DNA from 4 places in the Gracilibacillus pellucidus genome. Region 4 is predicted to be linked to each of the others. Evidence: predicted binding sites of a transcription regulator. Region 4 holds the regulator's gene; each other region holds the start of a gene.
The links. Region 4 encodes Rex, which represses fermentation and respiration genes when NADH is low (regulators of the CRP and FNR family bind a similar motif). Its sites were predicted from a motif close to TTGTGAAATATTTCACAA; they were not measured.
Positions count from the first base shown of each region.

Region 1 (4,224 bases), on a different contig from region 4:
ATACCAGAAATTAACAATAGATTGTTAGTTTGTATAGATTGAACATCAATTAATTCCCAAGTAATTTATTTACATTCATAATATTCAAATGTATAATTCCAATTATATTACGCAAAGGAGGATTATTATAAAGATGTTACCAGGAAGATTACGCCAGCAAACTTTGAACACGAAGTAACTCAATATGTTCAAAGGCTCTGTTTTCATAAAACAGAGTAAACGGGAGTAGTCTGCACATTTTTAATAATCTTCTACGGAGAAGTATACACTTTTGACGTGAAGAAAGGTAGATATTCGTCTGTCTTTTTTTCGTATGTTTTTTTCGAAAGACGTCTATTTGCTATATCTCGTTTACTCTTCACCACAGACAGTAGCCTGTCTGTGGTTTTTTATGATTACATTCCTTTAAATTTCACAAAAAGGGAGTGCAATAATGGAAAAACTAGTTTTGGAATTGAGAGATATAGAAGTTTCATTTTTTGACCGTACCATTCTCACTATTAACAATCTGAAAATCCATCAATTTGACCGAATTGGTGTCGTTGGAAAAAACGGTAGTGGAAAAAGCACATTGTTACAGTTTTTGCACCAAGAACTCCAACCTAATAAAGGATATGTAAACCGTTTAATTGATTTTGGGTATTTTAAACAAACCGAGTCCCCCTCTTATCAAACAGCTGATTTTAAATTACTTAGCCAATTAAACGTACCAGATCGTCATGCCACACAAATGAGTGGTGGAAGCTAGCTCAGCTATTTTCTTCTTATCATGAAGGCCTGCTTATTGACGAACCGACTACTCACCTTGATACAAATGGCATTGATTTTCTAATTAGGGAATTAATGTACTATTATGGAGCACTCGTTTTGGTTAGTCACGACCGTTTCCTACTCGATCAGCTCATCACTAAGATCTGGGAAGTAAATGAGGGTGAAATTATTGAATATACCGGTAACTATTCTGATTATGAACATCAAAAAGAACTTGAACGCACCCAACAACAAGAACGACACGAAAATTATGTAAAGGAAAAACAAAGGTTACTATCTGCTGCAAATGAAAAAATGAAAAAGGCAAAGAAAATCACCCAAGCAAACCAGTCTATGTCAAAGAAAGAAGTTAATACACCTGCAAATCGAATGCTTATGACTAAACAAAAAGACACTAGTCAAAAGTCGGTTCAACGAGCGGCAAAAGCATTAGAAAAACGAGTAGAACAATTAGAAGAGGTGAAAGCAATAGAAACCGAAAAGACGATTCGCTTTCATCAACCAAAGCTGCTTCAATCGCATAATAAGTTTCCGATCATGGCAGACCGACTTACTATTAAAATGAATAATACATTATTGTTTGACAATACAAGCTTTCAGTTTCCGTTGGGCAAAACCATTGCGATTACTGGATCTAATGGCTCTGGAAAATCGACGCTATTAAACCACATTATTTATTACAGAGAATATATGACGATTTCACCCAAAGTCGTTTTTGGTGTGTATCATCAACTTGATTATCAATTGAATAAGAATAGAACAGTTCTAGAATTTATGAAAGAAATCAGCCACTACGAACAAAGCAAAATTCGATCTGTTTTACATGCGATGAACTTTACAGGAAACGATTTAAAAAAGGAAATCTCTCAGTTAAGTGGTGGTGAGGCTATACGATTAAAACTTTGCCAACTGTTCCTTGGTGCTTATAATGTGCTCATATTAGACGAACCAACAATCTTTTTAGATATTTATAGCATGAAAGCACTCGAGACGTTTCTGCTTCATTATAAAGGAACGGTTTTATTAGTTAGTCATGACCGTGAATTTGTCAAACGTGTGGCAGATCATAGATACGAGATACAAGAAAAAAGAATGAAGCAAATTTATTAGAATGAACATTTCATGGAAATAAATATGAATACACTTAAACGACCACCAACTAAAACGGGTGGTCGTTGTTGTTTTTCCTATCGGAATCGAACTTTCTCATAACTTTCGTTTAAACATACTTATTTTGGTCATTTTCCGGACCTTAGGAACTAATCTTATTTTATTAAACAAGTAACTTCACATAAGGCCACTAATCGTTTAAAATAAAGTATACCTTTTGTCGAATAAACATATAGAAGCAATCCACATCATGTTTAAAACGATCAGTAGGGGGATATAATGAAAAACACCGTTATTATTGCAGATGACTCCCAATTTATGAGACATTGGATAAAAGAAAAAATTGAACAACATCATTATCAAGTGGTCGCCGAAGCAAAAAATGGCTTAGAAGCAGTCAGAGCTTACTTACGTCATAAACCTAATATAGTGATTATGGATATCGTTATGCCTAATTCGAATGGCATAGATGCACTAATAAAAATTAAAGAGATAGACCCAAAGGCAAATGTAATCATGTCCTCTTCCCTCGCAACAAATGAAAATGTCATGAAGGCATTGAACTATGGGGCTAGTGAGTTTATTGTCAAACCACACTTTGATAATCTAATAGAGGTTATGAACAATAGTTTAGAACAAAAATAAACAGGTTGGTTATAAAATACCATTCTGTTTATTTTTTATTGTTTTATGTGATTTTCTTCACAAATAATTCTCTATCATTTTGCTACAGTTACTAATAATAACGAAAGGAGGAATACAATATGCGTACATTTCAATTATCAGACACCCCTGCAAATATTGTAAAAGTATATCCAAAGGCAAGTGATATTTTCAAAAAAGAAAAAATTGATTTTTGTTGTGGCGGTAATCAACCACTAAACATTGTACTTGATAAGAAAAATAGAAAGATTGATGGTGAAGAGTTGATTCGTACTATCAATTATTCCTATCAAGCTTGGATTGTTGCTGGAAATCAAGAACTTAATTGGGATAATGTTCGCACTTCTGAATTAATTGATTACATCCTGTCGCACCATCATCAATATTTGTATGAAGAATTAACCCCACTTAGTCAATTTGTAACAAAAATTAATCGTGTTCATGGTACCCAACATCCACAACTACAAATGTTAGAAAAGTTATATCATCAGTTTAAAATGGAAATAGAAAGTCATATGATTGAAGAAGAAAATGATTTATTCCCACTAATTCTCGATTACGAAAAAGCAGCGAAACAATCTGTGAAAGAGCAGCTATTACAATTACAAGAAGTAATGATAGATGATCATCAATATGTTGGAGGACTACTTCAACAAATGAATGAGATAACAAATAATTACCAGCTTCCCGATGATGCATGTAACTCATTTCGGATTACCTATGCTCGATTAATAGAGTTAGAAGATAGAACATATAAGCATATTCATCTTGAAAATAGCATTCTTTTTGAATCAATAGCTTAAGTTTCGACAGTCACTATTCCTTTTCCAGAAAGATTTTAATGTTCCATACATTCTCGACAATTTCCCAGGAAATATTTTAATCCTATTTCTCGAACTTATAAAAGAGTTTATGATAAAATAGTGTAGAATAGAAAATTATTGGGAATAAGTTCAATAGACTTACTTTTCATTAATAAAGGAGTGTATATCCATGGAAATTAAAATTTCAGATCAAGCTTTACAATGGTTCAAAGATGAGGTCGAAGTAAACGATGGCGAAACAGTAAAATTCCAAGCAAAATATGGTGGTAGCAGTCCGATTCATGACGGCTTCTCTCTTGCATTTGCATTACATGAACCATTAAAAGATACTGTTACATCTACAGAAAAGGGTGGAATCACTTTCTTTATTGATGCTTCCGACGAATGGTTTTTCAAAGGTTACAACTTAATTGTTGGTTATGACGAAAAACTTGAAGAAGTTGCCTATGACTACGAAAAAATACAGTAAGTAGTCACCAATCTATTTCATCCATACAGTCATCTGAGTGATTCATTTTTGTTTCATTCAGATGATTTATTCATCTTATCAGATAACAATCACGGGGGAAAAACATGACAATCATTTTAACTATTCTTCGCAAAAGTGCCCTTCTACCAAAAAAAGAAGCGATGTTTGCACTGAATCGTGTAAGTATGCGTGACACACTTGTATATTTATTTTTATTATTTTTCCTTAGTTTTTTGCCGAATGTGATAGTAATCATACGAAATTTTGAACAAGGAGAATCACACATCTCTTTCAGCCAGTATTTATTACAAATCATCGTTTTTTATCCATTTTTCATGTTATTTATTATTGTAACCGGTATATCACTGATTACATTAGGCTCATCAG
Region 1 is NZ_JAWZSR010000003.1:171,015-175,238, reverse strand. It holds gene SH601_RS06485 (ATP-binding cassette domain-containing protein) at 434-748, shown strand; gene abc-f (ribosomal protection-like ABC-F family protein) at 700-1,881, shown strand; gene SH601_RS06475 (response regulator) at 2,161-2,526, shown strand; gene ric (iron-sulfur cluster repair di-iron protein) at 2,646-3,347, shown strand; gene SH601_RS06465 (HesB/YadR/YfhF family protein) at 3,538-3,837, shown strand; gene SH601_RS06460 (hypothetical protein) at 3,942-4,224, shown strand, end outside.
Region 1: ric (iron-sulfur cluster repair di-iron protein) is a predicted target of Rex. The motif match lies at 2,572-2,589, and genes of this name have one in related genera.

Region 2 (4,224 bases), on a different contig from region 4:
ATCCATGCTTCAAAATAGTTCAATGGGGATTGCGATGATTGGAGCCGGATTTCTTATGGAATGGCTATCCCCCTTACAAGGCTCCCTTTTTATCGGGGTAATATACATCTTTTTCACCTGTATCTTCCTGTTAGTATTTAATCAAGTAAACATTCGTCGATCAATACGCCAGTTAAGACAATACGGTTAAAGATGCATCGGCGGATTTGCTGACAAAAAGGAGAGGAAATAGGTGTGGAAAGTGTTGGTAAACGGATTTGCTGACAAAACCGAGAAGAAATAGGTGGGAGAGTGTTAGCAAATAGATTTACTGACAAAACGGAGAAGAAATCAGTGAGAAAGTGTAGATAAACAAATATATCTACAAAGCGGAAAGGGAATCAATGAGAAAGTGTAGATAAACAAATATATCTACAAAACGGAGAGGAAATCAGTGAGAAAGTGTAGATAAACAGATATATCTACAAAACGGAGAAGAAATCAGTGAGAAAGTGTAGATAAACAGATATATCTACAAAACGGAGAGTGAATCAGTGAGAAAGTGTAGATAAACAGATATATCTACAAAACGGAGAAGAAATCAGTGAGAAAGTGTAGATAAACAAATATATCTACAAAACGAGAGAGAAAAAGAAAATAAAGTGTAGATAAACAGATTTATTTATAAAAATCCAGAGCAAAAGAGAGTAGTTTGTTCATAAATAGTACATATTACCCTTAATTCTAAATGATGGAAATTACCTATTGAAGTTACTATTCATTAATGATAGGTTGTATTTTGTTGGTAAATTTAGAATGATGAGGTGACGAAGTGGAAAATCGTGATACACAAGATCTGGAACAATCAGAGCAGATAGAAGATACGGTAGAGCAAGGAACAGATGAGACTTTGCCTGTTGCAAAGGAAGAAAAAAAATCGGCGATGAATGCTGCTTTTAAGAAGAGTGTGAAAGAGACACAAAGCATTTTGTTGGATTCCATTTTACGACCGCATGCTGTTATTAGTTCTAATAGAGCGATAAGTATGCAAACAAGTGGACTTATTTTGGTGGTTTTATCCTTGTTAATAGGTATTTGTACCTTCTTGTTTTATCGATTTGGATTTGAAGGACTTTTAAGTTATTTTTCAACTGTTAGTTTTACGTTAATCTTTAGTACGGCACTTTCATGGATAATTACGTTTGCGGTTGGTTATTTCTCTCTTTACTTATTCTTGCTTTATGCAGGGAACAAAAAGATGGAGCATAAGCAATTGCTGACACATTATGCAATTGTGAACATACCTTTTGCAATCATATTTTGTTTAGTAACGTTATTCTTTGGATTTTTATTAGTAGATCTCTTTGTTCTTACCTATCTATTTTCTATCATGCTTTATGGTGTGCTTCATATTTACTTATTTATGGTTCATATGGAAAAACCAAAATTCGATTTATATTGGACAATTGCCGCATACTTACTTATTTTAATTGCTGCGACTTATCTATTAAACGGATTTGATATGACTAATTTTTAAAAAAGCAGGAGATTTGAACTGCACCCCAATTGTTAGACACAATCTAACAATTGGAGGTGCAGTTTTTTTATGCAAAAGGTGATGTATATCACAGAATAATAAACAAGAAGCAAGTATAATAATACAAAATGTGAAATGTTGAGCAATAAGAGAAATAGGAGGTTAGCGATATGGAAAAGCAAAAGCTTATTTTAATTGGAAATGGTATGGCTGGGATTCGTACGATTGAAGAGATAATAAAGTTGTTACCTGATTATTTTGAGATAACAGTCTTCGGCAAAGAGCCATACCCGAATTATAATCGAATTCAATTATCAAATGTGTTACAAGGGGATACGGAACTGAAGGACATTATATTAAATGAATGGCAATGGTATGAAGACAATAATATTTTGCTTTATCCAGGAGAAACGGTTGTGAAAATTGATAAGGAGCGGCAAGTCGTTTTTACAGACAAAGGAAAAGAAGCGGAATATGACTATCTTATTATTGCGACAGGTTCACATCCATTTATTTTACCGATTCGAGGTTCTGATAAAAAAGGTGTTACTGGTTTTCGTGATATAGCTGATTGTGAAGAGATGATCAAAACCTCCAAAACATATCAACATGCAACGGTTATAGGTGGTGGGCTTTTAGGTTTAGAAGCTGCGCGTGGTTTATTGAATTTAGGGATGAAAGTAGATGTCATCGAGCTTGCTGATTATTTGATGGAAGCACAACTAGACCAAACAGCGGCAGGATTACTTCAAGAAGAATTAGAAACACAGGGGATGCAGTTTCATTTTAATAAACAAACAACAGAAATATTAGGAGATGAGCGTGTAACAGGGATTCAATTTCAAGATGGGCAAGTGATACAGGCAGATTTAGTCGTGATGGCAATTGGGATAAGGCCGAATATTCAGCTTGCGAAAGAAACAGGACTTACCGTTAATCGAGGCATTGTCGTCAATGATTTTATGCAAACAAATGTAGCGAATATTTATGCGGTAGGAGAGTGTGCGGAGCATAATCATACAACTTATGGTTTAGTTGCCCCGTTATATGAACAAGGCCAAGTGTTGGCGAAACATATTTGTGGCATGAACCATCAAGGATACAAAGGCTCTATTGTTTCGACACAATTAAAAATATCAGGTGTAGATGTTTTTTCAGCAGGAATTATTAACGAGACAGCAGATACGAAAGCGATGAAGGTATTGGATGAATGGCAGAAAACGTATAAAAAAATCGTCATTCAATCAGGCAAAATCGTTGGAACTGTTTTGTATGGCAATACGAAAGAAGGCGCTAAATTATTCAGTTACATGAAGAAAAATGCCAGCATTGAGGACTATTTAGCAAGCCAGCAAAATGCGGAGGAAGAAGAAAGTATTGTGCAATCAATGGGAGATGAAGAAGTCATTTGTGGTTGTAATGGTGTTTCTAAAGGAACGATTGTCGAAGCCATTAACCGAGAGGGTCTCACTTCATTAGAAGAAGTGAAAAATGTAACGAATGCGGCTCGTTCTTGTGGTCAATGTAAAGGGATGGTTACGGATTTATTAGAATTAACATTAGGGGATGATTATAGTGAAAGCAGTAGTGAAACTATCTGTAGTTGTACCGATTTATCTCGTGAGCAAGTAATAGCGGCAATTCGTGAAAAAGGATTGACCCATACAAAAGAAGTCATGAATGTTCTAGGTTGGAAAACAGAGGAAGGCTGTTCCAAGTGTCGGCCAGCACTAAACTATTACTTAGGAATGGTGCATGCAGCAGATTATGAGGATGAACGCGAATCTCGTTTTGTCAATGAACGGTTACATGCCAATATCCAAAAGGATGGCACCTATTCAGTTGTACCAAGAATGTATGGTGGTGTGACAAATGTAGAAGATTTACGCAAAATTGCTGATGTGGCAGAGAAATATCAAGTTGGCATGATTAAGTTAACTGGTGGACAACGAATAGACTTACTAGGAATTACAAAAGAAGATTTACCAGATGTGTGGAAAGATTTAGGGATGCCATCAGGCTATGCTTACGGAAAATCAGTCCGGACGGTTAAAACATGTGTTGGTGCACAATTCTGTCGTTTCGGTACACAAGACTCCGTCGGTATGGGGATTCAGTTAGAGAAGAAATTTGAAGGATTGAATACACCACATAAAGTAAAAATGGGTGTTTCCGCTTGTCCACGTAATTGTGCAGAAGGTGGCGTAAAAGATGTCGGTGTCATCGGATTAGATGGTGTTTGGGAAGTATATGTTGGTGGTAATGGTGGTACAGATTTAAGGCAAGCGGAACTGTTAGTAAGAGTGAAAACAGAAGATGAAGTATTAGCATACACAGCAGCATTTTTGCAATATTATCGTGAAAATGCCAACTACTTGGAACGTACCTCTGCATTTGTTGAACGAGTAGGTCTAGAACATGTGCAAGAAGTAGTAATGGATGAGCATGTTCGCCAAGCATTGAATGAGCGGATGGAGCGCGCATTGTCAGCTTATCAAGAACCATGGCAAGCGGTAATAGAAGATGAACAAACGGTGAAGGACCTGTATCAAAACATTCAAACACACTAAGAAGAAAGGGTGACGTGTAATGGAACAAACGGTGAAGAAAGTACGAATCGGACAAATGGATGATTTCCCGATAAGCCTTGGCAAAGCAGTGATGGTAGGGGATAAAGAGCTAGCCGTTTTTCGTTTAGCGAATAACGG
Region 2 is NZ_JAWZSR010000009.1:96,905-101,128, forward strand. It holds gene SH601_RS14380 (MFS transporter) at 1-190, shown strand, start outside; gene SH601_RS14385 (hypothetical protein) at 812-1,516, shown strand; gene nirB (nitrite reductase large subunit NirB) at 1,687-4,086, shown strand; gene nirD (nitrite reductase small subunit NirD) at 4,106-4,224, shown strand, end outside.
Region 2: nirB (nitrite reductase large subunit NirB) is a predicted target of Rex. The motif match lies at 1,645-1,662, and genes of this name have one in related genera.

Region 3 (4,224 bases), on a different contig from region 4:
TATTAAAATGAGCTTTGTTACCTATCAAGGGGATAAAGTGTTAACCTTTAAAAGACGAGGGATCATCAAACAAACGTTTTTAGATGTATATGATGAGAATGACCAGTTTATTGGTCAATACCATCAGGAAGAATTAAAGAGCATCTTCACGATTAAAGGAAAATTGTTAGATCAGAACGGTCAGCTGATTTTACCTGTAAAGGCAAGCGGGGCATATGGGGACTTTGATATCTGTGATCAAGAAAATCACCGTTGGGCATACTTCTATAATGGTAGATTCCCACACGAATATACAGCTGTTTTTAAAGAATTAGATAATGATATTATAGAATTATCTAATCAAATTGATTCAGAGAAGAAAAAGCTGCTGTTAGCAATGATTGCCTATATGTTCTCCACTCGTCAAAAATAGAAAACTTTGAAGTTGATAGTAAATCTAGAAAGTTGATAGAAACCCATGAAGTCGATAGTATCTCAATGATGGAATATATAACTTTCGGAACAAAAGCATCATGATATGATGGGGATCAAGTATTCGTAATAACATTTCTACAATAGCACAAAAAACAAGCCATACACTGGGCTTGTTTTTTTATGTCTAATCTCCTAAATAACTCTGTAAAGAAGGAAAATCTTTGATAAGTATTTGCTTACGATTGTAGGACATAATTTCTATTTTTTTTAAGTGATTAAAGACACGATTAACGGTTTCACGGGATACACCAATCATATTGGCGAACTCTAAATTAGTAATTGGTAAAATGAAAAATATCTGTCTTTCATCTTTTCTTTCACCAAGCTCAGTTGCAAAGCGTACAAGCATTAAAACAACACGATGGAAGACATCTTGTGTTTGCATAAATTGCAGTTGCTCTTGAATTTCAAGGAATTTCTCCTCCATTATTTGCATCGTTTGAATAGCCATTCCAGGTTTTTCTAGTAACAATAATTCAAATTCTTTGATCGGAACGGCTAGTAAATGAACATCTGTAAGTGTAACAGCTGTTTCTGTATATGGTGATTGCTCAAAAAAACCGAAATGAGGAAACATTTCATTAGCGTGAAGTATATTCGTAACAAGCTCTTGACCTTCTGCATCGACTTTATAAACTTTTATGAAGCCTGACAAAATGAAATAAATGGTCTTTCTCGGTTCAGCTTGGCGAAATAACGTCGTGCCTTCCGTGTATATTCGTTCTATAGAGATTTCTTGAAGGCGAAGCAAGTCATCTTCTGTTAACTTTTGAAATATTGGAAATTGCTTAAAGTTTGTACTTGTTTGTAACATCCACATTCCCCCCTAACTAGCAGAAGCTTATATTTTTATCACGGTGTAAACGTCCGTAATACCCCACTTCAAGATTCGAGTTAAAACAAAGAAGGTAAGTGGGGGATAAACGGACGCTAACGCCCTGATAAGTTTCGCTAACAATCAGTGGAGTCAAAAACTCCCACTGATTGAAATCTCACTTTATCTGTGATTTGTTGAACATTTTTTAACAAATGGTTCATCATTTCTTATCTCCATCCTATCAAAATTACTCTGTGCTGATAATGAGGGAAATCCCTAAAAATATTGTAGGAAATTCTCTATACCTTGATATAATCAGCGTTCTATATATTCATTCACAAATATATCGGTAATGCTGTCTACAGTATACAAGGGGATTCCTCTAAGAATATAGGTTATTCCCTAATGTTCAATTCTTCACGAACACTTCATAATAAAACTATGATTATTTTTCCTATTAACCTAACTTAGTGGAGCCTCAACGACAAATCAAAGAAAAAAGCCTAGAACAGCAACATAAGTTACCTACTATAAGAAATACAAGAGGGGTGAGCGAATTGAAGAAGAATAAATTCAGATTAAAATATTTAAAAACAACGGAACGCTATTCTGGCAATTGGTCTTTATTAGAAGAAAAAAATCGCGACTGGGAAAACATGTACCGTAACAGATGGTCACACGATAAAGTGGTTAGAACGACACATGGTGTTAACTGTACTGGTTCATGTAGTTGGAAGGTGTTTGTAAAAAACGGCATTATTACATGGGAAAATCAACAAATTGATTACCCATCTTGCGGGCCTGATATGCCAGAGTTTGAACCACGTGGTTGCCCACGAGGTGCTTCTTTTTCTTGGTATGAATATAGTCCATTGCGTGTTAAATATCCATATATGCGAGGGAAACTATGGAGACTTTGGCGAGAAGCAATCAAGGAACATCAAGATCCAGTAACAGCGTGGGCAAGTATTGTAGAAGATAAAGAAAAGGCAGCAAGCTATAAAAAGGTACGAGGTAAAGGTGGGCATGTTCGTGTTAATTGGAAGGATGCTCTAGAGCTCATTTCTGCACAATTAATTTATACGATAAAAAAATATGGTCCAGACCGAATTGCTGGATTTACACCCATTCCAGCGATGTCGATGATTAGCTATGCTTCGGGAGCTCGTTTTATCAATCTATTAGGTGGAGAAATGCTCAGTTTCTATGATTGGTATGCAGATTTACCACCATCTTCACCGCAAATATGGGGAGAACAAACAGATGTACCAGAATCATCTGATTGGTACAATGCCCAATATTTAATTATGTGGGGGTCCAATGTACCACTAACACGTACACCAGATGCCCATTTTATGACAGAAGTACGTTATAAAGGGGCAAAAGTGGTCTCTGTGGCACCCGATTATGCGGAAAATGTGAAGTTCGCCGATAACTGGTTAGCACCAAATCCTGGTACAGATGCAGCTGTTGCTCAAGCAATGACACATGTTATCTTGAATGAATTTTATGAAAAACGTCAAGAGCCAATGTTTATTGATTACGCCAAGCAATATACGGATATGCCATTTCTTATTATGTTAGAGCCGGAAGGTGATGAGCTAAAAGCAGGGCGATTTTTACGAGCTAGTGATATAGGTCAACATCAAGACAATGCTGAATGGAAGCCAGTTATTTTTGATCAAGCAACAAATGAATTGGTTGTACCGAATGGAACGATGGGACAACGTTGGGAAGAAGGAAAAGAGTGGAACCTTTCTTTAGAAAAAGAGGACGGAAGTTTTATTGAACCAGCGCTATCTGTTGTTTCTACAGATTCTACGCGCAAAGAAATCGTATTTCCATACTTTGAGAAGGACAAAAAAGGAACATTTAAGCGACCTATTCCAGTCAAAGAAGTAACATTTGCTGATGGTAGCACAAAATATATTGCGACAGTTTACGACTTAATGATTAGTCAATATGGCATTAATAAGTTCAGAACGGAGTATGAGGCGGAAGGCTATGATGATACCTCATCAAATTATACACCTGCATGGCAGGAGAGTATAACAGGGGTGAAAGCATCCATCGTTACACAAGTTGCACGTGAATTTGCCCAAAATGCGATCGATACAGATGGGCGCTCGATGATTATTATGGGAGCCGGAATTAATCACTGGTTTAATAGTGATACGATTTACCGCGCTATTTTGAATCTCGTTATTTTAACTGCATCACAAGGTAAAAATGGCGGAGGTTGGGCGCACTATGTTGGGCAAGAAAAATGTCGTCCAATTGAAGGATGGTCTACGATCGCTTTTGCGAAAGATTGGCAAGGACCACCACGTTTGCAAAATGCGACATCGTTCTTCTATTTCGCTACCGATCAATGGAAATATGAAGAATCAAGCACAGAGTCATTAAAATCGCCAACAGGTGGTGATTTACGCTATAAACATCCAGCAGATTATAACGTATTAGCGGCAAGACTTGGTTGGTTACCGTCTTATCCGCAATTTAATCAAAATAGTTTGGAGCTAGCAAAAGAAGCAGCGGCAAAAGGTAAGCAATCAAATAAAGAGATTGCACAGTACACAGCAGATAAGCTTAAAAAAGGTGAAATGGAATTTGCGGTAGAAGATCCTGATGCGGAAGAAAATTTCCCAAGATCCTTGTTTGTTTGGCGATCTAATTTAGTCTCTAGCTCGGCAAAAGGGCAAGAGTACTTTATGAAGCATTTATTCGGTACACATAATGGTTTATTATCTACACCAAATGAAGAAGAGAAGCCTGAGGAAATAAGATGGCGTGAAGATGTAGAAGGAAAACTAGATTTATTAGTCGCGCTAGACTTTCGAATGACAGCTACACCAATGTATGCCGATGTTGTCTTACCAGCAGCAACATGGTATGAGAAAACAGATTTATCATCAACAGATATGCATCCATTT
Region 3 is NZ_JAWZSR010000003.1:384,801-389,024, forward strand. It holds gene SH601_RS07505 (hypothetical protein) at 1-412, shown strand, start outside; gene SH601_RS07510 (Crp/Fnr family transcriptional regulator) at 599-1,288, opposite strand; gene SH601_RS07515 (nitrate reductase subunit alpha) at 1,849-4,224, shown strand, end outside.
Region 3: SH601_RS07515 (nitrate reductase subunit alpha) is a predicted target of Rex. The motif match lies at 1,697-1,714, and genes of this name have one in related genera.

Region 4 (4,224 bases):
TGGATAAGACTGTGAATAAGTGGGAGATAAAAAAGGACATCATGCTGGATAGGCAAAATGTCCTTTTACACTATTCGTGTAATGCTTCCCATTCTTCCATTAATACTTCTGATCGTTCTTTTAAGGCATCATTTTTGGTTGTTAGCTCTAATGATTTTTCATGATCTTGAAAAATCTCTGGATCACATAGTAATTGATCGATTTCTTCTACTTCAAGTTCGATTTGTTCAATCTCCTCTTCTATTTCTTTAATACGGCGATCCTTTTTACGTTGTTCTTTTTTTAGTTGTTTTTCTTTCTCATAGTTAGATTTCGTATTGTCTGGTTTTTCTACTGCTTGTGTTTCTGTTTTTTTCAATTCAGCAAGTTCGCGTTCTTCCTGCTTCTTCTCTATATAATAATCATAATCACCTAAATATAGCGTCGTCTTGTTCGATTGCATTTCTAATACTTGTGTAGCAATTTTATTAATAAAGTAACGATCATGTGAAACAAATAGAATAGAACCTGGATAATCTATTAATGCGGCTTCTAACACTTCTTTACTATCTAAGTCCAAGTGGTTAGTTGGCTCATCAAGCAAAAGGAAGTTTGCTTTTTCCATCATTAATTTTGCTAGAGCAAGGCGCGCTTTTTCCCCACCGCTTAAAGCAGATACTGGACGTAACACATCATCACCAGTGAATAAGAAGTTACCTAGTATGGTACGAATGTCCTTTTCATTCATCATCGGGTATTCATCCCAAAGCTCATTCAAAACAGTCTTCTTCTCGTTTAATTGTGTTTGCTCTTGATCATAGTAGCTGATCTGTACATTAGCTCCGAGTTGAATACTGCCTGAAGCAGGATCTAACTGTCCAATAATCGTTTTTAATAAGGTAGATTTTCCGACACCATTAGGTCCAACAAGTGCCATGCTATCTCCACGATCAAGGTGTAGATTTAGCTGTGAAAATATATATGGATCTGCTTCTTGGTAACGGAATGCAAGGTCATTAATTTTCAATACATCGTTCCCACTTCTTCTGTCAATTGTAAAGGAGAACTTGGCTGAGCTTTCATCTCCAGCTGGTTTATCCATTACTTCCATCTTTTCCAATTGTTTTCGTCTACTTTGTGCACGTTTTGTTGTGGATGCACGAACAAGATTTTTTTGGATAAATTCTTCCATCTTCTTCATTTCTGTTTGTTGTTTTTCATAAAGTTTTAGATCACGTTCATAGTTTGCAGCTTTTTGTTGTAAGTAATCGCTATAATTGCCATGAAATTTCGTTGAATGTTGACGTGATACTTCATAGACAGTGTTTACTGTTTTGTCTAAGAAATAGCGGTCGTGCGATACGATGACGACAGCTCCTTGATAGTTATTTAAATAGCCTTCTAACCATGTTAATGTTTCAATATCTAAGTGGTTAGTCGGCTCATCTAAGATTAGAATATTAGGCTTTGTTAAGAGTAACTTACCTAATGCTAGTCGTGTTTTTTGGCCACCACTTAATGTTGCAATCGAGGTTGTCCACATGCTTTCAGGAAAATGTAGACCATTTAGAACTGCTTTAATATCTGCTTCATATTGATATCCACCAGCAAGTTTAAAATTTTCCTGTTTTTGATCATAACTAGCAAGTAATTGTTCATATCTCTGATTATCAGTGATTAAATCAGGATCTCCCATTTGTTGCTCCATCTGGCGTATCGATTTTTCTTCCTTTTGAAAATGCTCAAAGATCTTCAACATTTCATCCCAAATCGTTTCCGTTGAATCAAGACCAGTATGTTGGGCAAGATAGCCTAATGATACATCTTTTGGTTTGTGGATTTCTCCTTCATCATAACTAAGTTGATTAGCAATTATTTTTAGTAATGTAGACTTACCAGCTCCATTGCGCCCAACAATGGCAATACGATCTTCACTTTTTATTTCTAGTTTTATATTAGATAAGATTAGCTCAGCGCCAAATCTTTTCGTTAAATTGTTCGTTTGTAAATAAATCATTTGTACTCACCTCTACTACGTTAAGTGTATCGGAAAGCAGATACCACTGCAAGCTAGTGCATTCTGCCTTCGTGAATTATTTCACGACAATTGTCTACTTTTCTGTTAAAATAAAACATAAGTAAAAACATTCACAAATTTAAACCGAAGTGTAGTAAGGGGAATGATCGATGTTGAGTCAGAATAAAATACCACAAGCGACGGCAAAACGCCTACCACTTTATTACCGTTTTTTAAACAACCTTCATATTCAAGGAAAATCACGTGTGTCATCGAAAGAATTGAGTGATGCAATCAAAGTAGATTCTGCAACGATCAGAAGAGATTTTTCTTATTTTGGTGCGTTAGGGAAAAAGGGATACGGCTATAATGTGGAGTATTTATTAGGCTTTTTCCGTAAAACGTTAGATCAAGATGAAAATACACCTGTTGCTTTAATTGGAGTAGGTAATTTAGGAACCGCTTTTTTAAACTATAATTTCACTAAAAATAATAATACAAAAATTGAAATCGCTTTTGATGCGGATGCAGATAAAGTTGGCAAAGAAATTGGCGATATTCAAGTACACCATATTAACGATTTGGAGAAACATCTGGAGCATATTGAAGTAGCAATTCTAACTGTACCATTGTCAGAGGCACAAAATATTACCGATCGTCTTATACAAGCTGGTGTGAATGGCATATTAAATTTTACTCCGGCACGAATAACTGTACCAGAAAATGTCCGTGTACACCATATTGACTTAGCAGTAGAATTACAATCCTTGGCTTATTTTATGAAGCATTATCCATTAGAGAACAGCGATGAATAGAACGTAAAAAAATAGACGCCGATGAGCGTCTATTTTTCCTTTTCTTTCTTCGCTTTTTTTATACGAAAGTGTAGATTTATCAGTCTAATCGCAACAACGAAGTCAATTGTTGCAAATGCTGTTAATAAGATCGTGATAAAACTAAACACAGTATCGTCTGCCGATTGAATAGCAATATAGGTAAACAATATACCTAATGCAAAATAAAAGATGGCAGAACGTAAAGGTGAAATACGCATAATATTATTATCCTCCAATAAGAATCATCATTAACTGCTCGAATTGTTCTCTTATCTGTCTTATTTCCTCTGGATCTTGAGAGAACTGTGCAATTAGAGCAATACTATTCATCGACATATGTGCAATAATTGGTACGATGATTCGTTTCGTGTGTACATATAGAAAGGCAAAAACCATTCCTACTGATGTGTAAATTAAAATGTGATCAAAGTCTTGATGAACTAGTGCAAAGACAAGTCCTGATATTAATGCAGCTAGGAAGAAGTTCATCCTTTTATTAAGTGAACCGAAAATAGCTTTACGGAAAACTAATTCTTCTAAGATAGGTCCTAGCACAGCAATCAGCATAATAAATAACGGGGTTTGACGAGCAGTATCCGTTAAATTCATTGTATTTTCTGAACCAGGTGGAATTCTAAAGATAACAAATTCGACTAAAACGGCAAGTGCTTGTGCAAACATCGCCATAAAAACACCAAGTACAGACCATAAAATAATTGAGCCAATTTTCTTTTGCTTTAATTGAAAGAACTCTTTTATTTCATCTCTTAGAATAATAATGGATAGTATGGTAGCTACACTAAATGATACGATACTCCAATTTGCAGCAAAAATTTCTAGCTCTTCATACGTCATATCTGCAGGTATAAACGGTCGAGCTAAGATAATCGAAAACTGCGTAACAATGTACGTCACAATTAAGTAAATATATTTTCTTGGCAAAGAATAACGACTCCCTTACAAATCTTTTACTGTCATGATACGTATTTTAACACAACTTTAGAATAAAATTAAAACACTACGTCTATACATAGAAGTATGTGTAAAGAAGCGGAGAAATTTTTTTGCTATATAACTGTCAAAATACTTGCAAAAAAATAGATAGTTCATTATCATAATAATTGTGTTAGCACTCCTAACTAACGAGTGCTAATAATCGACAAATAATGAATGAGAAATCCAAGGAGGTAACAAAGATGCTTAAACCATTAGGTGATCGTGTCATTATTGAACTTGTAAAACAAGAAGAAAAAACAGCGAGTGGAATTGTTCTTCCAGATTCTGCGCAAGAAAAGCCACAGGAAGGTAAAGTTGTAGCTGTTGGTTCTGGACGTGTAACAGACAATGGAGAAAAAGTTGCGCTTGAGGTAGCAGAAGGTAATACAATTATTT
Region 4 is NZ_JAWZSR010000015.1:27,369-31,592, reverse strand. It holds gene SH601_RS16540 (ABC-F family ATP-binding cassette domain-containing protein) at 71-1,996, opposite strand; gene SH601_RS16535 (redox-sensing transcriptional repressor Rex) at 2,167-2,811, shown strand; gene SH601_RS16530 (YdiK family protein) at 2,841-3,050, opposite strand; gene SH601_RS16525 (CPBP family intramembrane glutamic endopeptidase) at 3,058-3,774, opposite strand; gene groES (co-chaperone GroES) at 4,029-4,224, shown strand, end outside.